Regions from separate parts of the Mucilaginibacter sp. 22184 genome, predicted to be linked through region 1. Evidence: riboswitches for the same ligand, from Rfam matches in the RefSeq annotation. Region 1 holds a riboswitch; the other holds the start of a gene.
The links. A riboswitch is a leader RNA that binds a small molecule or an ion and turns the genes downstream of it on or off. The one in region 1 is predicted to bind thiamine pyrophosphate.

Region 2: it holds a riboswitch for thiamine pyrophosphate, as region 1 does, so the genes downstream of both, thiS (sulfur carrier protein ThiS) here and thiD (bifunctional hydroxymethylpyrimidine kinase/phosphomethylpyrimidine kinase) in region 1, are expected to answer to the same signal.

What each region holds. Positions count from the first base shown of each region.
Region 1 covers NZ_JBQEPI010000010.1:7,660-11,172, forward strand. Annotated here, with positions in the region: gene ACTJKG_RS21485 (endo-beta-N-acetylglucosaminidase H) at 1-1,187, opposite strand, end outside; gene ACTJKG_RS21490 (endo-beta-N-acetylglucosaminidase H) at 1,219-2,166, opposite strand; TPP riboswitch at 2,576-2,668, shown strand; gene thiD (bifunctional hydroxymethylpyrimidine kinase/phosphomethylpyrimidine kinase) at 2,727-3,513, shown strand, end outside.
Region 2 covers NZ_JBQEPI010000005.1:25,040-28,552, forward strand. Annotated here, with positions in the region: gene thiC (phosphomethylpyrimidine synthase ThiC) at 1-1,419, opposite strand, end outside; gene thiS (sulfur carrier protein ThiS) at 1,594-1,797, opposite strand; TPP riboswitch at 1,865-1,958, opposite strand; gene ACTJKG_RS12120 (DinB family protein) at 2,085-2,606, shown strand; gene ACTJKG_RS12125 (DUF4268 domain-containing protein) at 2,819-3,301, shown strand.

The sequences.
Region 1 (3,513 bases):
AGGGTGGTGAAATTGGTTGTGTTGGAAGTTAACGTCCAGGAGGTACCGGTAAAGTTATCATCACCGTACATGGTCACCGTCCATCCCGAAGGTATTTTTACCGACGATGCCCAATCGTTCACAAAGCCCAGCGCCTGTAACTGCGATAGGGTGTAATTCCCCTTGGCAATGGTGCTGGTAGCCGTGCCTGCATAATTGATATCCTGGTAAAAAGTAACACCAGTAGTTGGCGTGGTGCTGCTGCCATATACCGTTGCTTTGCCATACAGCGCGTTGGAAACACTGCTCAGGTAAGTATGCACATCGGTGTTGGGCAAATTATAATAAAGGTAAATGCCATAGCCATTATTTACAGTTTGTGTAGCCAATGAGGCTGCGGTTGACGAACTGGTGCTCTGGATATCAATAGCAGCGGGACCCAGGTTGCTTTTAGCTAATCCCGGTACGTTGGGAGCGCCATAGCTGCCATAATAGGCTTGCCAGCTATAGTCGATCTTTGAACCTACGGTTACCCCATTATAGCTTAAGTTGGATGCCGCCGGACCGATAAAATAGAAAGAGATCAGTTTGGTAGGCAGCAACTGGCGTAGGGCTGTTACCAGGTAAACAAACGAGCTGGAGTTGGGTTGCCCGGTGTTGTTGGTGCCGTAGTCGGCATATTCGTCATCAAAGTCGATACCGTCCAAACCATAAGTGGTTACAGCGTTGGCCAGTAACTGGGCAAAATCCTGCGCGGCCTGCTGGCTCGGGAAGTTGGAGATCCCCGCGCCCTGGTGATTACCCAGGATGGATAGCATCACCTTGATACCCTTGGCCTGTAATGGCTGGATTTTGGTGGCCGCGTTGTTTAGCACCGCGGTAACCTGCGGATTAAAAAACAATTCGGCTTTTTGGGTACTGGTATTGTAATTGATATTGGCGGCGAATATAATGCCGATATCAAAAAGCTGCTCCCCGGTTGATAGCTTGTAATTGCCCACATTCAGGATGTCGTTATTGTTCACCTCTACATAACAAACGCCTTTGGGGCCACTAACACCAATAGCGTTGGTGCCCAGTTTTGAGGGGGCATTGTTTGTTTTTGCAGCGGGCGACAGATCTTTTTTACAAGCTGCCGTAAACAGTAGCACGAAGCCCAATGAGGCCACAGCTATCCTGTTAAAGGATAAATTGATAGATGTTTTCATGTCGGTTACTATTGTTTTTTTAGGGTAGATGTTAAGGTAGTTTCACGGTAGCCTTACCATACAGCGCGTTTGATACACTGCTCAGGTAAGTATGCACATCTGTATTGGGCAGGTTATAATACAGGTATATACCATAGCTATTATTAACGGTTTGCGTAGCCAGCGAAGCCGCGGTTGATGAGCTGGTGCTTTGGATATCAATAGCGGCAGGGCCCAAATTACTTTTGGCTAACCCTGGTACATTAGGTACGGAGTACGAACCATAAATAGCATTCCAGCTGTAATCAACTTTTGAGCCTACGGTTACGCCATTAAAGCTTAAGCGCGATGCTGCCGGGCCATAAAAGTAAAAAGAGATGATCTTGTTGGGCATCAGCTGTCGTAAGGCGGTTACCAGGTACACAAATGAGCTGGAGTTAGGTTGCCCGGTACCGTTGGTGCCGTAATCGGCATATTCATCGTCAAAGTCAATACCGTCTAGCCCGTAGGTGTTTACCGCGTTGGCCAGCAATTGGGCAAATGCCTGGGCGGCTGCCTGGTTGGGAAAATTACTAATACCCGCGCCCTGGTGATTACCCAAAATAGATAGCAATACCTTAATGCCTTTAGCCTGTAAGGGCTGTATCTTGGTGGCTTTATTATTTAATACAGTAGTTACCTGCGGATTAAAAAATAGCTCGGCTTTCTGGGTGCTGGTGTTATAATTGATATTGGCTGCGAAAATAATACCGATATCAAAAAGCGGCTGCCCGGTTGATAAGGTATACTTGCCCACATTCAAAATATCATTGCTGTTCACCTCTACGTAGCAAACGCCCTTAGGACCGCTAACACCAATAGCGTTGGTGCTTAATTTTGATGCGTCATTGTCGGTTTTCGGGGTGGGCGACAGATCTTTTTTACAGGCTGCTGTAAATAGCAGCGAAAGGCCTAATAAAGCAACAGATGCTTTGGTAATTGAATTAGATGTTTTTCTCATGGTCGGTTGTTAAATTGGTTTTATAAATTTTTAATAGGTTGTAAGTTCAAAAGCGGTGTTTTATCCATAGGCATCTGCTATTTTTATAGGTAACGGCAAAAATTAATGGGAATAAGTTAATAGGGGATGAGTCGGTGTTAAACGATTTAGCAATATGATACGCGTAGTTAAATATCTCATAAATATGATATCATTTTTGTTTTTCAATATTGTAGCAGGCATATAGGCAGGTTTTATATGCGTGATGATTTAATTGGTTTACAGTGATATAGACAAGCAATAATCAGGAATTGCCTACAAGGTTTTAAAATTTTTATTGTACAAGTTAATATTTTTATTTCGATATGTTTTTCTATAATATATCTGATCATGATATACCGGCATAAATGAACAAGAAAAACTACATTTGCTATGGCTTTAGGGGTATTCTGTACAGAATTGAGACAAACCCTTTGAACCTGATCCGGCTGATACCGGCGTAGGGAAAAGTCGGGAACTATTTCTGCCCGTTTGCTCAGTCCCGAGCCCTGTAAGCCCTGTTTTTATGAAAAGCATAAATCATGAATAAAAAAACACATAGTTATCCATCCGTATTAACCATAGCCGGGTTTGATGGCATTGGCGGCGCGGGTATCCAGGGCGATATCAAAACTATTTCGGCATTGGGTTGCTACGCTACTTCGGTGCTTACCGCGCTGCCGGTACAAAATACCCGTGGGGTGCAATCTGTTTATCCTATTCCTGCTGATGTAGTAGAGGCGCAGCTGCGTGCCGTATTGGATGATGTTTTCCCGGATGCTATCAAAATAGGGATGGTACATACTACGGCTATTGTAGACTCCATTGTAAATACGCTGCAGCAATATCCAAAAGTGCCGGTAGTGTTTGACCCGGTGATGGTATCCACCAGCGGGCACCGGCTCCTGGAGGATAGCACCATAGCCGTCATCGTTAAAAAACTGTTTCCGCTGGCTGCCGTTATAACCCCGAATCTGGATGAGGCCGCTGTTTTGACCGGGGTATCCATACACACTGTAGATGATATGCAGGCAGCCGGTAAAAAGATCATCGAGCTCGGAGCCCGGTCGGTATTGCTCAAGGGAGGTCATCTAAATGCTATAAAATTAACCTCCTTATATTTTACCGGCGATGGCCAGATACAAGAATTCAGTTTTGAAAAAATAGATACGCCAAACACCCGTGGAACCGGGTGCACCCTGTCATCGGCCATAGTCAGCTATATCGCCCGGGGAAGTTCACTGTCGGATGCGGTAGCATTGGCGCAAGAGTATGTTCACCAGGCTATACTGAATGGGAAAGATGCGCACGTGGGCAGAGGCAACGGTC
Region 2 (3,513 bases), on a different contig from region 1:
CGAGGTAATATGGTCATAGCCAGGAGCAATATCGGTAGTAAGCGGACCTAATGTATAGAATGGCGCTTCACCGCAATGAGCCAGTTGTTTGTCCATGTTTTCCTTGATCATGTGCATGGGGATATGGCCCGGGCCTTCAATAATGGTTTGCACATCGTGTTTCCAGGCAATTTTGGTTAACTCGCCCAGTGTTTCCAGTTCGCCAAATTGTGCTGCATCATTCGCATCGGCAATACAGCCTGGTCGTAAACCATCACCTAAAGAGAAGGCCACATCATAAGCTTTCATGATCTCGCAGATCTCTTCAAAATGGGTGTACAGGAAGTTTTCTTTGTGATGGGCCAGGCACCATTTGGCCATAATAGAGCCACCACGCGATACAATACCGGTAATGCGTTTGGCGGTAAGCGGCACATAGCGCAATAGTACACCAGCATGGATAGTAAAATAATCCACTCCTTGCTCTGCCTGCTCAATCAGTGTGTCGCGGAATAGCTCCCAGGTTAGGTCCTCGGCTTTACCGTTTACTTTTTCCAAAGCCTGGTAAATGGGAACGGTACCAATAGGCACCGGCGAATTGCGGATGATCCATTCGCGGGTTTCATGAATGTTTTTCCCGGTTGATAAATCCATAATAGTATCAGCTCCCCAACGACAGGCCCATACCGCTTTTTCTACTTCTTCTTCAATACTGGAAGTAACCGCCGAGTTGCCGATATTGGCGTTGATCTTCACCAAAAAATTACGACCGATGATCATCGGCTCAATTTCGGGATGGTTAATATTGGAGGGGATCACCGCACGGCCTGCGGCAACTTCCGAGCGAACAAACTCTGGCGTTATGTACCCTTTTGGTGTATTTGCACCAAAACTATGACCGGGGTGCTGATGACTCATCACCTCGTATTGCCCATTCAATTGCTCTTTTAACAGGTCGATGCACTGATTTTCGCGAATCGCGATGTATTCCATTTCGGGGGTAATAATACCTTTTTTTGCGTAGTGCATCTGCGATACGTTCATACCCGGTTTAGCTCTTAAAGGCTTACTTACGTGCGCAAAACGTAACTCATCCAGGCTTTGATCGTTTAAACGCTGTTGCCCATATTGGGAGGAGATGCCATTGAGTTGTTCCACATCATTCCGGTTCGTGATCCATTGCTCACGTAGGCGGGGGAGCCCTTTTTTTACGTCGATAGTGGCGTTTATATCGGTATAGGGGCCGCTGGTATCATAAACGGTAACGGGGGCATTGGGTTCTGTTTCGCCAAAGCGACCATGCAGTTTAGTATCGCTTAAACTAATCTCGCGCATGGCTACTTGTATATCATGCAGCTGTCCCTGCACAAAAACTTTTCTGGAGGCCGGGAAAGGCTCGGTAGTTAATACCTGGCCGGTTGGAATTTTTTCTTGCTTCATACTTATACAATTATTGAATTATTGATTTAGTGAATTAGTGATTGGAGCTAATTATTGATTTATTGATTTTTTGAAGGGGGGATTCATTTGCACATCATAATTATTGAATTATTGAATTAGTGCGTTCTATGAAGGGAAACTCATTTGCACATCCGCATATTTGCACATCTAACATCACCCTCCCTGGGTTGCTTTGATGATGACGATTTGATCTTGGTGGCTGACCTGTTGATCTGCCCAGTTGGATCGCGGAATAATGACCTGATTAATGGCTACGGCAATGCCTTTTGGCTGGGCATCAAATACAATAGCCAGCATTTGCTGTACATTGCACACATCGGTAACCTGGTAAGTTTGTTGATTTACGGTGATTTCCATTCTGCATCTAAAATTTCGACTTTAGGAATGGCCCCGTTTACATGGAGGAAAGAAAAAATAACCACATAGGGTTATCGTCACTTTTCCCTTCGGCAGTACTAACTGCATCAGGTTCAAAGGGTATTATCTCAGTCCATTAAAGGACACCCCTAAAGTTGCGGTAAACTTATAAAAAAATAGATAATTCAAAGAATTTTCAACTTTTTTAAATTCTTTGAATCCTACTGACATAAGGCTGTCACTAACCATAGGTTTCTTTGTAATACAAAATCAAAACAAAAGAAACCATGGAAACAAATGCAATCCCACAAGTAGAAAATTCAACTGCCCAGTTCATTTCACCTGAAACTTTTTTAAATAATTGGCAAGGACACCGCGGCCTAACCAGAAAAGTCATTGAGGCTTTTCCGGAAGATAAATTATTTGGTTATTCGATAGGAGGGATGCGTTCATTTGGTGTAATGGCTGTTGAAATTATGGATCTGTCACAATATGGTGTTGAAGGTGTAGTGACTGGTACATGGAGATCGGCCGAAACGCTTGATCATGCCACAGAAAAAGTAGCGGTTGAAAGTAAAGCGTCCATCTTGCAACGCTGGGATCAGATCACCCAGGAATTGAACGAATACTGGCCACAAATTTCACCCGAGCGTTTTCAGGAAGTGGAAGTAGCTTTTGGTGCTTATGAAAATAAAAATATCAATACGATACAGTATGTTGTAGACAACGAGATCCATCACAGGGCTCAGGGATACGTTTTTTTGCGTAGTTTGGGTATCGAGCCACCTGCATTTTGGGACAGGTTTTAAGCCAGTCCTTCTAATCACAAGCAGCCTGGTTGAGGCTGCTTGTGATTATTTTAAAGTAAAACCTATTTCGTATTCACAGTTGAATTTTGGTTATGAGCATGAACCAGTACCCAGAGATTATCAAAATGATGATCCATATTCTTATACGGCTATATCTCTATATCCTGCCTATCCTTTAACGCGTCAGTCAATTTTTTGTTAATTTTGACGCTTTGGTAAAAATCAATAAAAAATTGTATTCAAAAGACGAGGCATCACAGATCAGACAGGCTTTTTGGACCGCATTTGGGCAATACATAGCGCCGCAACTTTCGGCCGATGGTTTAAGAATTAACTGGATCAACTACAAAACAGGCATCAAATACCTTAACTTTAAAATGCAAACCGGTAATCGTCAGGCCTACATTGCTATCGAAATTTCTCATCCCGACGCCGGGATGCAGGAACTGATGTTTGAGCAATTCAAAGAGCTAAAAACAGTATTTGATGCTAATGTTAATGAAGAGTGGGACTGGGAGCTGCATACGCGCGACGAAAACAATAAACTGGTAAGCCGCATCATCAAAACGTTACCATCAGCAAGCATCTTTAACCGTAACGACTGGCCAAATTTGATATCCTTTTTTAAACCCCGCATCATAGCGCTTGACGAATTCTGGAGCGTAGCCCAATATAGTTTTGAACTATTTAAGTAATACAAGATGTGCAAATATGCAAATAAGGCCGGATGTGCAAATGAAGGTAATGATTAATGATTTGATTTCTTGATCTGGTGCATTTACATATTCAATCTCATCTGGACATTCGCACATCTGCACATCTTCTACATATCGTCTCAATTAATCGTCAATTTAACGCTTTTTGTAGTGGTATATCTGTTTTAAGCCGGAAAATGCAAATATTTACG